One region of the Streptomyces sp. NPDC056628 genome, then DNA from elsewhere that is predicted to be linked to it. Evidence: riboswitches for the same ligand, from Rfam matches in the RefSeq annotation. Region 1 holds a riboswitch; each other region holds the start of a gene.
What was found. Region 1 has a riboswitch for cyclic di-AMP ahead of ACFRAC_RS17325 (M23 family metallopeptidase). Riboswitches for the same ligand answer to the same signal wherever they lie in the genome.
Positions count from the first base shown of each region.

Region 1 (5,199 bases):
CTCTATCTCGCGCACGGACCGGTGCGCGGGCACCCCGTCGATCTCCTCCAGGCCCTTGGGGAACGCCTTGTTCACGGCGTACAACCGGCCGGTGAACCCGGCGTCCGTGATGTTGCCGAGGACGCCGCGGCCGACGCCGCCGGGGGTGCGGCCGACTCCGATGACGGCGACGGAGCCGGGCGCCAGGAGGCGCTGCACGGACCGGGCCTCGGCGCGCTGCTCCCGCCCGTACTGCACGGCGAGCGAGCGGTCGGTGGGCTCCAGGTCGAACTCCAGATGGACGACGCCGTCCTCGAAGCTGCGCTTCTGGGTGTACCCGGCGTCCGTGAACACCTTGATCATCTTGGTGTTGCCGGGCAGCACCTCGGCGGCGAACCGGCGAATGCCGCGCTCCCTGGCGACCGCGGCGATGTGCTCGAGCAGGGCGGAGGCGACCCCGCGCCCCTGGTGGGCGTCCTGGACGAGGAAGGCGACCTCGGCCTCGTCGGCGGGGGCGGACGCGGGCGTCCCGTCGGCGCCGATGCGGTCGTACCGTACGGTGGCGATGAACTCGCCGCCCACCGTGGCGGCGAGTCCCACCCGGTCCACGAAGTCGTGGTGGGTGAACCGGTGGACGTCCTTGGCGGACAGGCGCGGGTAGGGCGCGAAGAAGCGGTAGTACTTCGACTCGTCCGACACCTGCTCGTAGAAGCTGACCAGGCGCTCGGCGTCGTCGACGGTGATGGGGCGGATGCGCGCGGTGCCGCCGTCGCGCAGCACCACGTCGGCTTCCCAGTGGGCGGGGTACACGTGCCGGTCCGAGGCGCTCTGCATGGGGCCAGGTTACGGCTCGCGCACGGCACCGGCGCGAGGCAGGCTGTTCCCGACGTCCCACGGGGTCCGGCGGTCGTCGAGGCAGCGGCACCCGGGCCGTTCCGCCGGGCACCCCTGGTGTGGGAAACTGGTCTAGACAACCTTGAACACCGAAGGGCAGCAACACATGGCTGAGCGCCGCGTCAACGTCGGCTGGGCCGAGGGTCTCCACGCCCGCCCCGCCTCCATCTTCGTCCGGGCCGCCACGGCCACAGGCGTCCCGGTGACCATCGCCAAGGCCGACGGCAACCCCGTCAACGCGGCCTCCATGCTGGCGGTCCTGGGCCTCGGCGCCCAGGGCGGGGAGGAGATCGTCCTCGCCTCCGACGCCGAGGGTGCGGACGCCGCCCTCGACCGTCTGGCCAAGCTGGTCGCCGAGGGCCTCGAGGAACTGCCCGAGACGGTCTGAGCGGCCCGAGCGGGCCTCCCGCACGGCACAAAAGCCGCGTCCGCCTTTCCGGCGGGCGCGGCTTCGTCTTTCCCGGCCGGCTCGCGTGGAATTTCACGGCGGCGGGCTCCGGAATTTCCCGGACAGCCGGAAAAGGGCAGCGTAAATCCACTGCCCCAGAATTGCTCTTCTTTGTATACGGCGCCTGTGTTAATTGCGCAGGCTCGGCATGTTTACGGCATGTTGCGAATTCCTCACACGCTCCCCGCGGTCGCCCCCGGAGCCGAAGCGCAGCCGGTGCGCGGACAGCCCGCGCTCGGTGTGCAGGGCGGTGAGCGCGCGGGCGCGTTCGCCGTCGCCACGCGCCACCGCGTCCACGATCGCGCCGTGCTCCGCCCAGGACTCCACCGGGTCGGCGGGCGCCTCCACGGCGAACATCCAGGCGATCTTGTGCCGCAGCTGGGTCAGCGTCGAGGTCAGCGCGGTGCTGCCGGACGCCTGGGCCAGCGTCTCGTGGAACCAGCCGCCCAGCGAGCGCAGATCCTCGCTGTTGCCGCGCCTGGCCCGCTCCTGACCCAGCCTGACCAGGCCGCGCAGCACCTTAAGATGGGCCTCCGTGCGCCGCTGGGCGGCCCGGGCGGCGCCGAGCGGCTCCAGCAGAGTGCGCATCTCCAGCACGTCGGCCGCCTCCTGCTCGGTGGGCTCGGCCACGCACGCGCCCGCGTGCCGGCGGGTCACCACGAAGCCCTCCGCCTCCAGGGTGCGCAGCGCCTCGCGCACGGGGACACGGGAGACGCCGTAGCGGCGGGCGAGGACTTCCTCCGTGAGACGGCCGCCGCGCTCCAGGACACCGGCGACGATGTCGTCCCGGATCGCGGTGCACACCGAGTGCGCCGGAATACGCATGCCGACCTCCGCCTTAATGCCCGTGAAACGTCGACGAATGACGTGTGTTCAGCGACTCTATGGCAAGAAGCGTGAATTTCCGACGGCGGGCCGGAATCCATGGATATTTTTTGGACAGCCGTTGTCCAGAAAGACCGAAAGCCCCGGCTCGGGAGCCGGGGCTGCGGTAAGGAGGGCGGAGGCGTCAGAGGTCGACGCCGTGCGCGCGCAGGTAGGCGACCGGGTCGATGTCGGAGCCGTACTCGGCGCTGGTGCGCGCCTCGAAGTGCAGGTGCGGCCCGGTGACGTTGCCGGTGGCGCCGGACAGGCCGATCTGCTGGCCGGGGGTGACCGTCTGGCCCACCGAGACGCCGACCGACGACAGGTGCCCGTACTGGGTGTAGGTGCCGTCGTTCATCTTGATCACGACGTTGTTGCCGTAGGCGCCGCCCCAGCCGGCCTCGACGACAGTGCCCGCGCCGACCGCGTGCACGGAGGTGCCACTGGCGGCGTGGAAGTCGATGCCGGTGTGGCTGCCGGAGGACCAGACGGCACCGCCGGACCGGTACGCGGTGGACACGTACGAACCGGCTATCGGGGCCACGTAGGACAGCAGGCGCTTGCGCTCGGCCTCCCGCGCGGCGCGCTCCTTGACCTCCCGCTCCTGCTTGGCCTTCTCGGCGGCCTTGTGTCGCGCGGCCTCCTGGGCGGCCTCCTTGCGGGCGGCGGCCTCGGCGGCGGCCCGCTCCTGGGCGGCGGCCTGCGCGTCGATCTGGGTGGCGATGGAGTCCTCGACGACGACGACCGGGATGAGGCCGGTCTGCCCCGCGGCGGGCTCGGCGGCCAGCGCGGGGGCGGCGAGGGTGCCCACGACGCCGGTGGCGGTGAGGGCGGCGACACCGGCCGCACGGGCCGTGGTGCGCTCGAACCGGCCGGGCTTGCGGTGCTTCCCGGAGGGGCGGTTCTTCCCCGTGGCGCAGCTGAACGCCATGTGGTGGCTGGTCCTTTCCTTCCCTCTCGCCTACCGGGTTAGCTGACGGGTTCGGAGCAGGAAGGTCTCCTACGGACCCCCTCGCGGCTGCGCGGGCGTCCGATTCACCCCAGGGACTGCGGTGGGTCCCCGGCTCCCCTGGCTCGCGCCGTACGGGGACTCGGCGATGGCTGTCCGGTGCCGCGGGCGCGGCGCACTGCCTGACGGACAGCCCGGATGACGCTAAGCGGGGCCGCGTTCAATTCCCAAACGGAACGCGGCTTTTGTAGCGCATCCCACAGGGCAGACAGGCAACCTCCGCCCCAATTCGGGCATAAGGGAGCCCTGGTGACTTTGCCGTCACCAGGGCTCTCCTCGCGTGCCGGCCCGCCGCGGGGCCGGCGGGTGCTCTACTCGGCCGTCACGACGGTGACTTCACCGATGCCGAGGGCCTCGACGGGCTCCCGGATCGCCGAGGCGTCGCCGACGAGAACCGTGACGAGGCGGTCCGCCGGGAAGGCGCTCACGACCGCGGCCGTGGCCTCGACGGTTCCGGTGGCGACGAGCTGCTGGTACAGCTTCGCCTGGAAGTCGTCGGGCAGGTACTGCTCGACCTGGTCGGCCAGGGTGCCCGCCACGGCGGCGGCCGTCTCGTACTTCAGCGGCGCCACCCCGACGAGATTCTGCACGGCGAAGTCCCGCTCGGCGTCGGTGAGTCCGTCGGCCGCGATCCCGCGCAGGACGGTCCACAGGTCGTCCAGGGCGGGGCCGGTGTTGGGCGTGTCGACGGAACCGGTGATGGCGAGCATCGAGGCGCCGGTGCCGTCCGGCGCGGAGCGCAGGACCTGCCCGAACGCGCGCACGCCGTAGGTGTAGCCCTTCTCCTCGCGCAGCACCTTGTCCAGGCGGGAGGTGAGGGTGCCGCCGAGGCAGTACGTGCCGAGGACCTGCGCAGGCCACACGCGGTCGTGCCGGTCCGGGCCGATCCGGCCGATCAGCAGCTGCGTCTGGACGGCGCCGGGACGGTCCACGATGACGACGCGCCCGGTGTCGTCCGCGGTGACCGGCGGGACGGGCCGCGGCTCGGCCTGCGAACCCGTCCAGGCGCCCAGGCTGTCACCGAGCAGGGTGTCGAGGTCGACGTCGGTGAGGTCGCCGACGACCACGACCGTGGACGTGGCGGGGCGCACATGCCGCTCGAAGAAGGCGCGTACGCCCGCGGAGTCGATGCCGGCGACGGTCTCCTCGGTGCCCTGGCGCGGACGGGACATACGCGAGGACGCCGGGAACAGCTGCCGGGCGAGCTCCTTGGCGGCCCGGCGCGAGGGGTTGGCCAGCTCGTGCGGGATCTCGTCCAGACGGTTGCGCACCAGGCGCTCCACCTCGGCGTCGGCGAACAGCGGCGCCCGGAGCGCGTCGGCGAGCAGGTCCAGCGCCTTCGGCAGCCGGGAGACCGGCACCTCCAGGCTGACGCGGACGCCGGGGTGGTCGGCGTAGGCGTCGAGGGTGGCGCCGCAGCGCTCCAGCTCGGCGGCGAACTCCTCGGCGGTGTGCTTGTCGGTGCCCTCGGACAGGGCCCGCGCCATGATCGTGGCGATACCGTCCAGGCCCGCGGGCTCGGCGTCGAGCGGGGTGTCGAGGAGGACCTCGACGGCGACGACCTGCTGGCCGGGGCGATGGCAGCGCAGCACCGTCAGGCCGTTGTCCAGGGTGCCGCGCTCGGGGGCCGGGAAGGCCCAGGGCCGGGGCGCGCCGGCCTGGGGCTGCGGGTGGAACTCCATGCTGGCGAGCTCGGTCACTGCGCCGACTCCTCGTTCTCGTCGGTGGCGGGGGCTTGGGCGTCCTCGGCCTCACCGGCGACCGGCTCGTACACCAGCACCGCGCGGTTGTCCGGGCGCAGCCGGGCCTGGGCGACCGCCTGCACCTCCTCGGCGGTGACGTCGAGCACGCGCCGCACGGCGGTGAAGGCGAGCTGCGGGTCGCCGAACAGGACGGCGTACCGGCACAGTTCGTCCGCGCGGCCGGCGCAGGTGCCGAGCCGGTCCAGCCACTCGCGCTCCAGCTGGGCCTGCGCGCGCTCCATCTCCTCGGCGGTGGGGCCCTC
Region 1 covers NZ_JBHTWG010000012.1:49,245-54,443, forward strand. Annotated here, with positions in the region: gene ACFRAC_RS17310 (GNAT family N-acetyltransferase) at 1-813, opposite strand, end outside; gene ACFRAC_RS17315 (HPr family phosphocarrier protein) at 980-1,261, shown strand; gene ACFRAC_RS17320 (GntR family transcriptional regulator) at 1,451-2,146, opposite strand; gene ACFRAC_RS17325 (M23 family metallopeptidase) at 2,331-3,116, opposite strand; cyclic di-AMP (ydaO/yuaA leader) riboswitch at 3,129-3,292, opposite strand; gene ACFRAC_RS17330 (M16 family metallopeptidase) at 3,506-4,894, opposite strand; gene ACFRAC_RS17335 (M16 family metallopeptidase) at 4,891-5,199, opposite strand, start outside.

Region 2 (5,199 bases), on a different contig from region 1:
GAAGGAGTGGACGTGCTCGTGCTGCCCGAGTACGCGGGCCGGGCCGCGGCTCCCAACGCCCACCTGGCGCCCTGACACCGTCCGGCGGGGGCCCGCGCAAGGGCGTGTACGGCGGGTCCCGAAGATGGCGTACTATGGACACAACGACGCGGGGTGGAGCAGCTCGGTAGCTCGCTGGGCTCATAACCCAGAGGTCGCAGGTTCAAATCCTGTCCCCGCTACTGAAGGCTCAGGGCCGGAACTCATCAGTTCCGGCCCTGAGTGTTTTCCGGGCCCGTTCCCGGCCCTGTCTCCCGGCCATGTCCCCCCGGTCGGACGACCCCGCTCGCCCGCCGCCACCGCTTCGGCAACCCTGGTCAGGTGGAGGAAGGGCGAATCTCGTACGTGCGCCGGTCGGTGCGGGCGCTGCCCGCCCTGCTGATCGCGGCCGGACTGGCCTACGACTTCGCCGCCCCCCTCGCGTTCTCCGGCGCCCCCTTCCTCACCGCCGCGCCTCTCGTCGCCGCCCCCCTCTACTCGCTGCGCGGCACGGTGTGCACCGGGGCCGCCGCCGTCTGCGCGCTGCTCGTCGTGCGGTTCACCGTCGGCGGCCTGGAGACGGTGGGGGCGGTCACCGAACTGGTCACCGTGGTCGTCGTCTCCGCCCTCGCCGTCGTCATCAACGTCCTCGTCCGCCGCAGCGGCGAACGCCTGGCCTCCGCCCGCCGGGTCGCGGAGGCCGTCCAGCGCGCCCTCCTGCCCGAACCGGCCGAACGGGTCGGCGGGTTCCAGGTGGCCGCGCGCTACGAGGCGGCCCAGGAGGACGCCTCCATCGGCGGTGACCTGTACGCCGTGCAGGACACCCCGCACGGCGTCCGGGTGATCGTGGGCGACGTGCGCGGCAAGGGCCTCGGCGCGGTCGGCGCCGTCGCCGCCGTGATCGGGGCCTTCCAGGAGGCCGCCGAGCAGGAGAACACCCTGGAGGCGGTCGCGCAGCGGCTGGAGCGGGCCCTGGCACGCGCGAGCAGCCGGAGCGACGGAGGGGACCCCCGCGAGGGCTTCACCACCGCCGTCCTCGCAGAACTGCCGCACGGCGCTCCGAAGGTGCGTGTCGTCAACCGGGGGCACCCCCCGCCGCTGCTGCTGTACGCCGACGGAGCCGTGCGGCCGCTGCCCGCGAGCGACCCCGCGCTGCCGCTCGGCATGGGCGGGCTCGGCACCTGGCCCGACCGGGCCGACGAGGCCGAGTTCCCGAGCGGTGCGACGCTGCTGCTCTACACCGACGGGCTGTCGGAGGCACGCGACCGCACAGGCCGGTTCTACGACCCCGAGCAGGCTCTGGCGGGGCGGGCCGACGCGCTGCGCGAACCGGCCGCGCTGCTCGGGACGCTGGCGGCCCAGGCACGCCGTCACTCCGGGGGCGGCATGGCGGACGACCTGGCCCTCCTGGCCGTACGCCGCCCCTGACGTCTCTCACGGACGGTGAGTGAACGAATCCCCTCCGCATAACGACTGACACACCATCAGAAACGGGCGGACGAACCGACGAGAGCAACTCGCCCGATTTAGCCCGCTCGTGACCCGTAAGTCCCGCCGGAAAACGTTAATGATCAAGTGGAACGGCTTGGAATCCGTACCCCGCGTCTATTAACGTTCGATAACGCAGCGCGGTCGTCCCAGCCGTCACAAGAGGCGGCTCCGTGCGCACGCGCCGAATCCTGCGAAGGAACCGGGGAACCACCACCTTGGGGTGAATCGCGCGGATACCACCGTGACATCACGGCACGTATACGCGCGTAGGAGACCTTCCTGCTCCGAACCCGTCAGCTAACCCGGTAGGCGAGAAGGAAGGAAAGGAGTACGCCCACGTGGCGTCGAACCGTCCTGCTCCGCATGCCCCGTTCGTACCCGGTCAGCGCCCCGCCGACACCTTCGGCTACGACCGCACCGACGACGGCCCCTTCGAGGAGTGGAACCCGACCGCGGAATCCCTCCGCCCCGTGCGCGGCAGGCACCGCGTCTCCAAGCAGCGCGGCGGGGGACTCGCCCGCAGCTCCACGGTTCTCGGTGTCGGCGTCATAGCGGCCGTCGGCGCGGGCGGCATGGCCACCGCGCAGAGCGGCAAGCCGCCGGTCGCCATCACCCTTCCCGACCTGCCCCTGATCTCCGACGACGACTCCGCCGCGGGCGACACCGCCACCGCCCTCAGCACCATGGGCGAGACCGGCGAGGAGACCGCCCGGAGCGGCTCCGACGCCGGTGAGGCGCTGCGCAGCCGGATCATCGCCCAGGCCGAGTTCCAGCAGGACCAGGTCGACAGCAAGGCCGCCGCGGCCGCCGTCGCCGCCGCCGAGAAGGAGGTCGCCGAGGCGGCCGCCAAGGCGGAGAAGGAGGCCAAGGACAAGGCCGCCGCCGCGAAGGCCGCCGCCGAGCAGGAGGCCCGCAAGAAGGCCGAGGCCGAGCGTCTCGCCGAGCTGGCCAAGCAGTACACGCTGCCGACCTCCTCGTACACCCTCACCTCGACCTTCGGCGAGGCCGGCGCCTACTGGTCGTCCGGGCACCACACGGGCCTCGACTTCGCCGCGCCGACCGGCACCCTGATCAAGGCCGTCCACTCCGGCACGATCACCTTCGCCGGCTGGGACGGCTCCTACGGCTACAAGACCGAGCTCACCCTCGACGACGGTACCGAGATCTGGTTCGCCCACCAGTCCTCGATCAGCGTCAGCGTCGGCCAGAAGGTCAACACCGGTGACGTCATCGGCCGCGTCGGCGCCACGGGCAACGTGACCGGCGCCCACCTGCACCTCGAGGTGCACCCCGACGGCAGCGCGAACGGCATCGACCCGCTGGCCTGGCTGCGCGGCAAGGGCCTCACCCCCTGAGCACCCTCCCCGCCTGATCCCCGGCGGTCCTGACGACGACCCCCCGACGTCAGGGCTGCCGGTCCTCGGTGCGCCGGATCGCCCCTTTCACACGGAATTCATCTCCGAAGCGGAATCGCCGGTACCGCCGCCGTCGTTGATGACTTACATGACTTCATTGCGCAAGCTCGGCTCCTCCAGCCTCGAGGTCTTCCCGCTCTGCCTGGGCGGCAACGTCTTCGGGTGGACCGCCGACGAGGCAAACTCCTTCGCCGTCCTCGACGCCTACACCGCGGCGGGCGGCAACTTCATCGACACGGCCGACTCGTACTCGGCGTGGGTCGAGGGCAACGTGGGCGGTGAGTCCGAGACCGTCATCGGCAACTGGCTCAGGGCCCGCGGCAACCGGGACGACGTCGTGATCGCCACCAAGGTCGGCCAGCACCCCGACTTCCGCGGTCTGAAAGCGGCCACCATCAAGGCGGCCGCCGACGCCTCGCTGCGCCGCCTCGGCACCGACCGCATCGACCTGTACTACACCCATTTCGACGAGCCGGAGGTGCCGGTCGAGGAGATCATCGGCGCCCTGGACGAACTGGTGAAGGCCGGCAAGGTCCGGCACATCGGCGCGTCCAACATCTCCGCGGAGCGGCTGGCGGCCTCCCTCGCCTTCTCCGACCGCGAGGGCCTGGCCCGGTACGTGGCGCTCCAGCCCCACTACAACCTGGTCTCCCGGGACACCTACGAGGGCCCGCTCCAGGACCTCGCGGAGCGGGAGAACCTCGCCGCGGTGCCGTACTACGCGCTCGCGGCGGGCTTCCTCACCGGCAAGTACCGTCCGGGCGCCGCCGTGGACAGCCCACGTGCGCAGGGCGCCGGACAGTACGCGGAGACCGAGCGGGGGCGGCGGGTGCTGGCCGCGCTGGACGAGGTGGCCGCCGCCCACGGCGTGCCGGTCGCCACGGTGGCCCTGGCCTGGCTCCTCTCCCGCCCGACGGTCGTCGCCCCCATCGCCTCGGCCCGCACCACGGAACAGCTGCCCGCCCTGCTCGGCGTGGCCGAGCTGACCCTGACGGACGACGAACTGCGCCGGCTGACGGAGGCGTCCGACTGAGCCGTCAGACCTGGTAGGGGTTCCAGGTCGGGCCCGGTTGACCGGGGGCGTGCCCGTTGGGGGCATACGGCTGCGGCCACCGGTGGCCGGGCGCCTGGGCCGGGTACGCGGGGGCCGGCCAGGTGCGCGCCGTGAGCGCGTGTTCCAGGGCCGGGCGGGCCCACGCGCGGCGGCGCCACAGCTCGTTCAGCAGTTCGCCCTCCCGGATCACGAAGTCCGCGCCGGCCCGGCCCCGGCGGCCCCGGCGCCTCAGGAACGCCAGCGAGGTGGCGTACGCCTCGTACTGGGCCACCGCCCGGGCCGCGGGGCGTCCCCCGTGCCGGCGGGCGTACTGCCGGGCCACCCGGCGGTCCCGCATCGAGCCCAGCGCGAACGGCTCGGCGGGGGAGAGCCATCCGGCGACGGCGTAGGCGGGCAGCTCCTCGCGCACGGTCCGCAGCTCGCGGTACCGCGTCCACAGCACCAGCCAGACCAGCAGCCCGAACGCGGGCACCATGAAAGCCGCGTACACGGCGAGGAACCCGAGCTCGCCGAACGCCGACGAGCCGTTCCACAGGGCGTGCATACCCATCGCCAGCAGCAGCCCCGACAGCGGCAGGAGCACGCGCCGCACCCGCTGGCGCTCCCCGGACAGCGCGGCGGCGCCGAAGCCGATGCCGGTGAGCACGGTGAACAGGGGATGCGCGAAGGGCGACATGACGACGCGGACGAAGAAGGTCGCCGCGGTCACGGAGGCGATACCGCTGTCCCCGGACAGCTGGTCGGTGCCGAAGGCGGTGCCGAGGTAGAGGATGTTCTCGGTGAAGGCGAACCCGGTGGCGGTGACCCCGGCGATCACCACACCGTCCAGGAGCCCGCTGAAGTGCCGGCGGCGGAAGAGGAAGAGCAGCAGGACGGCCGCGGCCTTCGCCGTCTCCTCCACGACGGGGGCTATGACCGTCGCGCCCAGGGTGTCCGCGTGGGACGGGTCCGCGGTCGCGGTCGCTATCCACCTCGTGGCGAAGCTGTTCGCCACGATGGCTATGAGCGCCGCCGCGCAGGCGCCCCAGGCGAAGGAGAACACCAGGTTCCGCCAGGGGCCCGGCTCGACCCGGTCCAGCCAGCGGAAGGACGCGACGAGCAGCGGGACGGGCAGGACCGCGAGACCGAGCCCGACCAGGAAGCCCTCCGTGCCGGTCTGCTCGCGCACCAGGGCCAGGATGACGAGCCCGGAGAGTGCCAGCAGGGTGCTGAGCGCGGCGT
Region 2 covers NZ_JBHTWG010000037.1:41,775-46,973, forward strand. Annotated here, with positions in the region: gene ACFRAC_RS30710 (dihydrofolate reductase family protein) at 1-75, shown strand, start outside; tRNA gene ACFRAC_RS30715 (tRNA-Met) at 148-221, shown strand; gene ACFRAC_RS30720 (PP2C family protein-serine/threonine phosphatase) at 262-1,446, shown strand; cyclic di-AMP (ydaO/yuaA leader) riboswitch at 1,679-1,836, shown strand; gene ACFRAC_RS30725 (M23 family metallopeptidase) at 1,848-2,864, shown strand; gene ACFRAC_RS30730 (aldo/keto reductase) at 3,013-3,957, shown strand; gene ACFRAC_RS30735 (PrsW family intramembrane metalloprotease) at 3,962-5,199, opposite strand, start outside.
Region 2: linked by a shared signal. The riboswitch ahead of ACFRAC_RS30725 (M23 family metallopeptidase) and the one ahead of ACFRAC_RS17325 (M23 family metallopeptidase) in region 1 are both predicted to bind cyclic di-AMP.

Region 3 (5,199 bases), on a different contig from region 1:
GCCTCAGCGCCTACTTCGGCCAGTCCGGTATCAACTGGATGTCGGTCCACTCGGGCATCGACTTCCCGGTCTCGTACGGCACCACGGTGCTGGCCGCGACCGACGGCACCGTCCGCACGCAGTGGAACAGCGCCTACGGCAACATGATGATCGTGACCGCGAAGGACGGCACGGAGACGTGGTACTGCCACCTCTCCACGTACCGCGTCGCCTCCGGTACGACGGTCAAGGCCGGCGACCCGATCGCGTACTCCGGCAACTCGGGCAACTCCACGGGCCCGCACCTGCACTTCGAGGTCCGGCCCGGTGGGGGTTCGGCGATAGACCCGCTGTCCTGGCTGCGCAGCCACGGCCTGGACCCCACGTAGACGCCCGCTCGGCGAAGCAGCACCGGCCCCCGTCCCTTCCGGCAGCGGGGGCCGTCTCGCGTCCGCCGACGCGCTGGGGGGTGTCTCGCCGAAGGCCGGGCTCCCGGCGTGATCGGCGAGACACCCCTTAGAGCTTCTCCACCGGCCTTAGAGCTTCTCCACCGGCGCGTACCGGAGCAGCAGCCGCTTCGGCTTGGGCTCGCCGAAGTCGATCGTCGCCTCGGCGTTCGCGCCCGTGCCCTTCACGGCCATCACGGTGCCGAGGCCGAACTGGTCGTGCGTGACCCGGTCCCCCACCGCCAGTTGCACGACCGGCTTCTCCGAGGTGCGCCGCGTCGCGAACCCGGACGCGCCCGACGCCGAGGAGCGCGAGCGGGACGAGGACAGCGACGCCGCCACGCCGGAGGCGGGACCGGACGACAGGGGTGAACTCCCGCCCGTCCGCTTCCAGTCCACGTGCGCGGCCGGGATCTCCTCCAGGAACCGGGAGGGCGGGTTGTACGACGGCTGGCCCCAGGCGCTGCGCATCGCCGAGCGCGTCAGGTACAGCCGCTCCCGGGCACGCGTGATGCCGACGTACGCGAGCCGCCGCTCCTCCTCCAGCTCCTTGGCCTGGCCGAGGGCGCGCATGTGCGGGAAGACGCCGTCCTCCATGCCGGTGAGGAAGACGACCGGGAACTCCAGGCCCTTGGCGGTGTGGAGCGTCATCAGGGTGATGACTCCGGAGCCGTCCTCCTCCTCGTCCGGGATCTGGTCGGAGTCGGCGACGAGCGCGACCCGTTCCAGGAAGGCGGCGAGCCCGCCGGACTCCTCCCCCTCGGCCGACTCCTGCTCGAACTCCAGGGCCACGGCCGCGAGTTCCTGGAGGTTCTCGATCCGGGTCTCGTCCTGCGGGTCGGTGGAGGCCTGCAACTCGGCGAGGTACCCCGTCCGTTCCAGGACGGCCTCCAGGACCGTCGCCGGGCCCGCGCCGGACTCGACGATCGTGCGGAGCTCCTCCATCAGCGTGTTGAACCGCTTGACGGCGTTGGTCGACCGCGCGGCCATGCCGTACGCCTCGTCGACGCGCCGCAGGGCCTGCGGGAAGCTGATCTTCTCCCGCTGCGACAGGGCGTCGATCATGGCCTCGGCACGGTCGCCGATGCCGCGCTTGGGGACGTTCAGGATCCGGCGCAGCGGGACGGAGTCCTCGGGGTTGGCCAGGACCCGCAGGTAGGCCAGGACGTCCCGGACCTCCTTGCGCTCGTAGAAGCGCACACCGCCGACGACCTTGTACGGCAGCCCGACGCGGATGAAGACTTCCTCGAAGACACGGGACTGGGCGTTCGTCCGGTAGAAGACGGCGACGTCGCCGGCCTTCGCCTCCCCCGTGTCGGTCAGGCGGTCTATCTCGTCGGCGACGAACTGCGCCTCGTCGTGCTCGGTGTCCGCGACATAGCCGGTGATGCGGGCGCCCGCGCCCGCGTTGGTCCACAGGTTCTTGGGCCGGCGGGACTCGTTGCGCTCGATGACGGCGTTGGCGGCGCTGAGGATGGTCTGTGTGGAGCGGTAGTTCTGCTCCAGCAGGATCGTCGTCGCGTCCGGGTAGTCCTCCTCGAACTGGAGGATGTTGCGGATGGTGGCGCCCCGGAAGGCGTAGATCGACTGGTCGGCGTCACCCACCACGCACAGCTCGGCGGGCGGGACCTCGGCCTCGGCCTCGGGCGGTACGTCGACGGGGTGCTCGGACGTGCCGACCAGCTCGCGCACCAGCGCGTACTGCGCGTGGTTGGTGTCCTGGTACTCGTCCACCAGCACATGCCGGAACCGGCGGCGGTAGTGCTCGGCGACGTCCGGGAAGGCGCGCAGCAGATTGACCGTCGTCATGATCAGGTCGTCGAAGTCGAGGGCGTTGGCCTCCCGCAGCCGCGACTGGTACAGCGCGTACGCCTGGGCGAGGGTCTTCTCGAACCCGTCGGTGGCCTGGGCGGCGAAGTCCTCCTCGTCGATCAGCTCGTTCTTCAGGTTGCTGATCTTGGCGCTGAACGACTTGGGCGGGAACCGCTTCGGGTCGAGGTCGAGGTCCCGGCAGACGAGCGCCATCAGCCGCTTGCTGTCGGCGGCGTCGTAGATCGAGAACGAGGAGGTGAACCCGAGCCTCTTGCTCTCCCGGCGCAGGATGCGGACGCAGGCGCTGTGGAAGGTCATCACCCACATCGCGTTCGCCCGCGGTCCGACGAGCTGCTCGACGCGTTCCTTCATCTCGCCGGCGGCCTTGTTGGTGAAGGTGATCGCCAGGATCTGGCCCGGATGCACGTTCCGCTCGGCGAGCAGGTAGGCGATGCGGTGCGTGAGCACGCGCGTCTTGCCGGACCCGGCTCCGGCCACGATGAGCAGGGGGGTGCCAGAGTGGACGACGGCCGCGCGCTGGTTCTCGTTGAGCCCTTCCAGCAGCGCCGCGGCGTCGAGGGCCGGGCGCGGGGCGCCGTCGCGGTAGTAGGCGTCGCGGTCCGGCGGCACGTCGAACTTCCCGCCGAACAGATCGTCCGGAAGCGACTCCGGAGTGTGATCGTCCTCGGGCGGTGGCGGGTGCTCTTCCCCGTGGGCCCGTGGGGCCTGGAGGTCCGCCAGGAAGCTGTCGTCAAAGAGGCTGCTCATCGCTCTCCGAGTCTAGGCGGCCCCACCGACAACCGGCTGCCGCCTGGAGAACATCACACCTTCCGGGCCGATGCCCGGCCCGCCGATTACCGTTCGAAGTCATGCCATCACGTCACACACCGCCCGGCGCCAAGCAGTGGATATCGGCCCAGTAGGAACAAGATGCATCGATGGCCTCAGAACGGCATCAGTTGCCCGAGCCGCCCCCCTCCACCCGCCCCCCGGACCGAAGGTCACGAAAATGTATCGGGCATATCGCACATCAACCTTCACAGCGGCCACACCGGTTGGCTACCGTGCCGGGCAGGCCGTGCGACCCCCACCGGCGAACGACGCCGGGCCGTGCGGCCTCCGCCGAGTCCGGTGCATCCGGAGCCGGGGACCCACCGAACTTGGGGTGAATCGGCCCGACTCCCCGTCCCGGGAGCGGCCGTAGGGCAACCCTTCCGAACCACCCGCCCGAACCCGACAGCTAACCCGGTAGGCGGAGCATGGAAGGAGTCGCCTCCCTTGGCGTCGCACCGCAAGTCGCGTCCCTCCGGAACGCGCGTGGCAGGCATACGGACCCCCGCGCTGGCCACCGCGGCCCTCACCTCCGTGGCCCTGCTGTCCCAGACGGCACACGCGAACCCGTCCTCCGACGACAGGCCGAGCCTCGAAGAGGTCGAGAAGAAGGTCGACGACCTGTACCGCCAGGCGGAGTCGGCCACCGAGAAGTACAACGCGGCCAAGGAGAAGACGACCAAGCAGCGCAAGCGCGTCGACACCCTCCTCGACGACGTCGCCCGGCGCACGCAGAAACTCAACGACGCGCGCGAGGAGCTCGGCCGCAACGCCGCCGCCCAGTACCGCACCGGCGCCGCCGCCCCGGACACCGCGACGTTCCTCCTCGCGGACAGCCCCCAGGACTACTTCGACCAGTCCCAGCTGATGAGCCGCATGACGGGCCGTCAGAAGCAGTCGGTGGACGAGTACTTCACCGATCAGTCCGCGACGATGAAGAAGCGGCAGGAGGCCACCAGGAGCCTCGAGACGCTCACCGCGTCGCAGAAGGACCTGCGGACCGCCAAGTCCACCGTCCAGAAGAAGCTCGGGGACGCGCGTCGGCTGCTCTCCGAGCTGACCGCGCAGGAGAAGGCCCGCCTCGCCACGATCGAGAAGCGCAAGCAGGAAGAGGCCGCCCGCAAGGCCGAGGAGCTGGCCCGGCAGCAGGCGCAGGCCGAGCGCCGCCGCGAGGAGGCCGCACAGCGGCAGGAACAGGATCAGCGGGAGCAGGGCAGCACCGTCCCGGACGGGTCGTACGCCACGAGGGCCGGGAAGGCGCTGGCCTTCGCCCGCACCCAGATCGGCAAGCCGTACGTCTGGGGCGCCACCGGCCCCGGCTCCTACGACTGCTCCGGCCTCACCCAGGCCGCCTGGAAGGCCGCCGGCGTGGACATCCCGCGCGTCACCTACGACCAGGTCAGCGCGGGCACCACGGTCCCGCTGTCCAGCGCCCAGCCCGGTGACCTGGTCTTCTTCTACGACGACGTCACCCACGTGGGCCTCTACATCGGCAACGGCATGATGATCCACGCCCCGAAGCCCGGCGCGTACGTCCGCGAGGAGTCGATCTACTACGACGGCGAGTCGTCGATCCACAGTGTGGTCCGCCCGGCGTGAGGGCCGGGGCGAACGAGGGGGGGCCGTGTCCATGACGTCCACGACGTCCATGACCGGAGTCGTGACGGCGGTCAGCAGGAACGAGGTGTACTCGTTCACGAAGCCGAACCGGGAGAGCATCACACTGCTGGCGGGTCTGGGGGTGGACGGGGACGTCCACGCGGGGGTGACGGTGAAGCACCGCTCGCGCCTCGCCCAGGACCCCACGCAGCCGAACCTGCGCCAGGTGCACCTCATCCATGAGGAGCTCTTCGCCGAACTCGCCGAGGCGGAGTTCCGGGTGGCGCCCGGCGAGCTCGGGGAGAACGTCACCACGCGCGGCCTGGACCTGCTCGGACTTCCGGTGGGCACGCTGCTGCGCATCGGCGCCGAGGCGGTGGTCGAGGTCACCGGGCTGCGGAACCCGTGCCTGCAGATCGACCACTTCCAGGACGGGCTGCTCAAGCAGGTCGTGGGCCGCGACGAGGCCGGCCGCCTCCTGCGCAAGGCCGGAATCATGGGCGTCGTCGCGGAAGGCGGCGTGGTGCGACCC
Region 3 covers NZ_JBHTWG010000006.1:80,213-85,411, reverse strand. Annotated here, with positions in the region: gene ACFRAC_RS11005 (M23 family metallopeptidase) at 1-368, shown strand, start outside; gene pcrA (DNA helicase PcrA) at 516-3,005, opposite strand; cyclic di-AMP (ydaO/yuaA leader) riboswitch at 3,348-3,507, shown strand; gene ACFRAC_RS10995 (NlpC/P60 family protein) at 3,516-4,667, shown strand; gene ACFRAC_RS10990 (MOSC domain-containing protein) at 4,717-5,199, shown strand, end outside.
Region 3: linked by a shared signal. The riboswitch ahead of ACFRAC_RS10995 (NlpC/P60 family protein) and the one ahead of ACFRAC_RS17325 (M23 family metallopeptidase) in region 1 are both predicted to bind cyclic di-AMP.

Region 4 (5,199 bases), on a different contig from region 1:
ATGAACCATCCCCGCAACGCGGACCAGGCCCGCCTCAAGCCCTGGCAGCTCAGGCTCGGCCACCTCAGCGGATTCGCCGTGCCGCCCACGGTGTTCACGACGGCCCCGCGGCTGGCGCGCGCGTTCGTCGAGCAGCACAAGGAGGTCGTGGTGAAGTCCGCCTCCGGACCGCCGCCCGGTGAGCCGCCCCTGGCCCTGCCCACCACCCTCATCGGCCCCGACGCGGACTTCTCCGCCGTCGCGGCCGGGCCGGCCCTGCTCCAGCGGTACGTCCCCAAGGAGGCGGACATCCGGCTGACCTGCGTCGGCACCAGATTGTTCGCCGCGCGCAAGACAGCCGAACCCGACCAGATCGACGGACGGTACGGCGACACCGGGCACCCCTGGGAGCCGGTCCCGGTGCCGGACCGTATCGGCAAGTCGGTGCACGAGTACGTCACTCTTGCCGGACTGGCGTACGCCGCCTTCGACTTCGCGGAGGACAAGGACGGCATCTGGTGGTTCCTGGAGTGCAACCAGGGAGGCCAGTTCGGCTTCGTCGAGCTGGAGACGGGGCAGCCGATCGCGGCCGCGGTCGCCGACTGGCTCGCCCTGCAGCGCCGGCCCGACCGGCGCGGCCCGGAAGCCCGCCACTGATCCCCGAACGACCACCGAAGGCGTCCCCGACGGACCCGCCCCGCTCCGCCCCACCCGGCGGTGGCGGGGCGGTCGTCGTACGGCGCCGGTGACGTCGTCTCAGGCGGGGCGGATCGCGCTGTGGATCGCGGCCTCTCCGGCGTACTCGATGGACTCCTCGCGGATGACGGTGCCGGGGCCCGGGGCGTGGATCATCATGCCGTTCCCGGAGTAGATGCCGACATGGCCGGCGTGGTAGAGGACCAGGTCGCCGGGCTCCAGCTGGGTCAGGGCGACGCCCTGCCCGGCGGTGGCCTGCTCCTGGGCGGTGCGGGGGAGCGCGATACCGGCGGCCTTCCAGGCGGCCTGGGTGAGCCCGGGACCGTCGAAGGTGTTCGGCCCCGTCGTACCCCACACACACGGCTTGCCGACCTGAGCCCGGGCGAACTCCAGCGCCCTCAGCGCCCGACTGTCCTGCGGGACCGCCACGGCGGCGGGAGCCGGAGCGGCAGCGGGGAAGCTCCCGGACAGCGGGGCTGCGGGGAAGCTTCCGGTCTGGGTGACGGCCGGGAACCCGCCGGTCTGGTCGATCGTGGGGAAGCTCCCAGTCTGGGCCACGGCGGGAAAACTGCCGGTCTGGGTGACGGCGGGGAATCCGCCGGTCTGGTCGACTGCGGGGAAGCTTCCGGTCTGAGCCACGGCGGGAAAACTGCCGGTCTGGGTGACGGCGGGGAATCCGCCGGTCTGGTCGACCGCCGGGAAGCTCCCGGTCTGAGCCACGGCGGGAAAACTCCCGGTCTGGTCGACCATGGGGAAGCCCCCGGTCTGGTCGATCACGGGGTAGCTGCCAGTCTGGGCCGCCGCCGCGAATCTGCCGGTCTGGTCGACGGCGGGGAAGCTCCCGGTCTGGGCCACCGCGGGAAAACTCCCGGTCTGGTCGACCGTGGGGAAGCCCCCGGTCTGGTCGACCGTGGGGAAGCTTCCGGTCTGGCCGGCCCCGGCGAACCCGGCGTCCGGGGCGGCGAACACCTGCGGGGCACTCGCCGTCCCCGTGGTCGGCGTCGACTGGTCACCAGGGGCGGCGGGGAACAAGGTGTCCACCGGCGGCGCGGGCTGAGCCGTCGTCCCCGGAGGGACCGTCGTCAGATCGGCGGCGCTCTGCGCCTCCAGGGCGTCCCACCGGGTCTGCGCCGCGGGCGGGAACGACGCCGGGGCGGCCGGGGGAGCCTCCAGCGCCGGGGTGGTGCGGCCGGCGCGCGCGGACAACAGGTCGCGCGCCTGTGCCAGCTTGCGCCCGCTGCGTTCCTTGCTCGCGCGCAGCATGGACCGCTGAGCCGCTTCCGGATCCGCGGTGGCCGGGGCGGGCAGCGCCGGGGCGGCCCCGGATTCGAGGGCCGGCGTGGTCGCCGCGGGCAGCGCCGCGACCGGACCCGCGGTGAGCTCTCCCATGACTGCCGAGCGGGCGGTTCCGGCCGTCAACTCGGCGACCGGTGCGGACGATCCGGCGGGCAGCTCCAGGGCGGTGCGGCCGGATATCTCCCGTGCGCCGTCGCCGGCCGACGGGCGTGCGGACCGGGCCGGGGCGGACCGCTCCGGCATCCGGTCCCTCGGCAGCACGGCCGGAGTCGTCGGGCCCAGTCTGGACCGGGCGACGTCGAACCACTGCCGGGCCACCTCGTCGAGCGGGGCCGAGCCCCGGCCGCCGTCACCGTCGCGCCCCGAGGCCGCCGGGCCGCCCGCGCGCTTGCGCGGTCCCGTCGACGAGGCGCGGGTGGCGTTGAAGGTCCCGGTGTCGGTCTCGGCCCGGTCGTAGAGCAAGCTGACCCGCCGGCTGACCTCCTCGCGGCTCGGTCCCTCGTCCGCCTGGGCGGCACCGGCCGACTGGCCGAGCAGGGCCACCGAGGTGAGGGCTGCTGCCGAGGCGAGCGCGGAATTGCGCATACCGGTGCGTTCCGGCGCCATGGGCGACGTGCTCCTTCCGTACTCCGCCTACCGAGTTAGCTGACGGGTTCGGGCGTTCGCGTCGGAAGGTGTGCCCTACGACCCGGCCCGTCACGGCCTCGGGTCGATTCACCCCATGGTTCGGTTGGGTCCCCGGTTCCGCGGCCCCGCAGGGCACGCCGACTCGGCGGAGGCCGCTCGTCCCGACGGGGTTCGCCGGAGTTCAACGCGCGTCCTGAGCCAGTAACTTAGCCAACTTGTGTGCCCGCAGTGAAGGTTGACGTGCGAAATGTCCGATACGTTTTTGTGACCTTCGACGCCGGTGGCGGCGGTCGGGTCGGTTCGCGTCACGGCGCGCCCGTGCGGTCACGCAGAGTGGCGGCGTCGGTGACCTCAAAGGTCTTGCTCCGTTCGGCGAAACACGTCACACTGGCACCGAACGAATGGTCGGTTGGGAAGCGGGAGCGATGACGACCTCACACTCCACCGAGGCGCCCCCACAAGGGCCGCTTGAGGAGCACTTCGACGCGACGATCGCGCGCGACCAGCGCATCGAGCCGCGGGACTGGATGCCGGACGGCTACCGCAACACACTGATCCGGCAGATCGCGCAGCACGCCCACTCGGAGATCATCGGCATGCAGCCGGAGGGTGAGTGGATCACCAAGGCGCCCTCGCTGCGCCGCAAGGCGATCCTCTTCGCGAAGGTGCAGGACGAGGCCGGTCACGGCCTGTACCTGTACTCGGCCGCCGAGACCCTGGGCGCCGACCGCGCCGACCTGACCGACCGGCTCATCGAGGGCCGCCAGAAGTACTCCTCGATCTTCAACTACCCCACGGCGAGCTTCGCCGACGTCGGCGTGATCGGCTGGTTCGTGGACGGCGCCGCGATCTGCAACCAGGTGCCGCTGTGCCGCAGCTCCTACGGGCCGTACGCGCGCGCGATGGTGCGGATCTGCAAGGAGGAGTCGTTCCACCAGCGGCAGGGCTACGAGCTGCTGATGACGATGATGCGCGGCACCGAGGCCCAGCGGGAGATGGTCCAGGACGCCGTGAACCGCTGGTGGTGGCCCTCCCTGATGATGTTCGGGCCGCCCGACGACTCCTCGCCCAACTCCGCCCGCTCGATGGCCTGGAAGATCAAACGGCACAGCAACGACGAGCTGCGCCAGCGGTTCGTCGACATGACGGTCCCGCAGGCCGAGAAGCTCGGCGTCACCCTGCCCGACCCGGAGCTGCGCTGGAACGCCGAGCGCGGCCACCACGACTTCGGCACGCCCGACTGGGACGAGCTGATGCGGGTCATCAAGGGTGACGGCCCGTGCAACGCACAGCGGGTGGAACGACGCAGGAGCGCCCACGACGAGGGCGCCTGGGTGCGGGAGGCGGCCACTGCCCACGCGGCCAAGCAGGCCGCCCGCGCGGAGAAGGGAGCGGTGGCATGAGCACCGGAAGGCAGGACTGGCCGCTGTACGAGGTGTTCGTCCGGGGCAAGCGCGGACTGAACCACGTCCACGTCGGCTCGCTGCACGCCGCCGACGACCGGATGGCGCTGACCCACGCCCGCGACCTGTACACCCGGCGGAACGAGGGCGTCAGCATCTGGGTCGTGCGCTCCGAGCACATCGCCGCCTCCACCCGCGACGAGAAGGACCCGTTCTTCGCGCCCAGCGCCGACAAGGTCTACCGCCACCCCACCTTCTACGACATCCCCGACGACGTCCCCCACATCTGAAGGAGAGGGCATGAGTGACGACCACGTCTACCTGACCCTCGCCGAGGGACACGACGACGACACCCGCTGGGCCTACGGCACCGGCTTCGAGGACCCGCTGCACGGCGTGGACACGACCGTCCCGGACGACGTCGACGCCGCCGCGCTCGCCGCCCTGTGCGTAGCGCTGGGCGACGACGCGCTCGTCTCGGCGCAGCGCCTGGGGGAGTGGGTCACCCGCGCCCCCGAGCTGGAGGAGGAGGTCGCGCTCGCCAACATCGGCCTCGACCTGCTCGGGCAGGCCCGGCTGCTGTACTCCCGCGCCGGCCAGACCGACGGCACCGGACGCGGCGAGGACGCGTACGCGTACTTCCGCGACGCCGCCGGCTTCCGCAACGTCCGCCTCGCCGAACTCCCCAACGGCGACTTCGCGTTCACGATCGTGCGGCTGCTGGTGCTGTCCAGCTGGCGGCTCGCGCACTTCGAGCGGCTGGCGTCCCACCCCGACCCGGTGCTCGCGGCGATCGCCGAGAAGGGCGCCAAGGAGCTGCGCTACCACCGGCAGTACGCCGCCGAGTGGGCGGTCCGCCTGGGCGACGGCACCGACGAGTCCCACCGCCGTATGCGCCGCGCGCAGGAACAGGTGGCGCCCTACCTGGGCGAGCTGTTCACCGCGTTCGACGTACGGCAGGAGGTCGTCACGGACCTGAAGCAGGTCACCGACGCGGCCGGACTGCCCATGCCCGTGTACCGCCCGCTGCCCGGCTGCGGACGCGAGGGCGAGCACACCGAGCACCTCGCCCCGCTGCTCGCCGAGTTGCAGGGCGTCGCCCGCGCACATCCGGAGGCGACATGGTGACGACCCTGCTCGACGCGCGGCGCGCCCGGCACATCGCCGCCCAGGTGCCGGACCCCGAGCTGCCCATGCT
Region 4 covers NZ_JBHTWG010000002.1:239,420-244,618, forward strand. Annotated here, with positions in the region: gene tgmB (ATP-grasp ribosomal peptide maturase) at 1-636, shown strand, start outside; gene ACFRAC_RS04470 (C40 family peptidase) at 736-2,577, opposite strand; cyclic di-AMP (ydaO/yuaA leader) riboswitch at 2,586-2,756, opposite strand; gene paaA (1,2-phenylacetyl-CoA epoxidase subunit PaaA) at 3,024-4,001, shown strand; gene paaB (1,2-phenylacetyl-CoA epoxidase subunit PaaB) at 3,998-4,291, shown strand; gene paaC (1,2-phenylacetyl-CoA epoxidase subunit PaaC) at 4,302-5,129, shown strand; gene paaD (1,2-phenylacetyl-CoA epoxidase subunit PaaD) at 5,123-5,199, shown strand, end outside.
Region 4: linked by a shared signal. The riboswitch ahead of ACFRAC_RS04470 (C40 family peptidase) and the one ahead of ACFRAC_RS17325 (M23 family metallopeptidase) in region 1 are both predicted to bind cyclic di-AMP.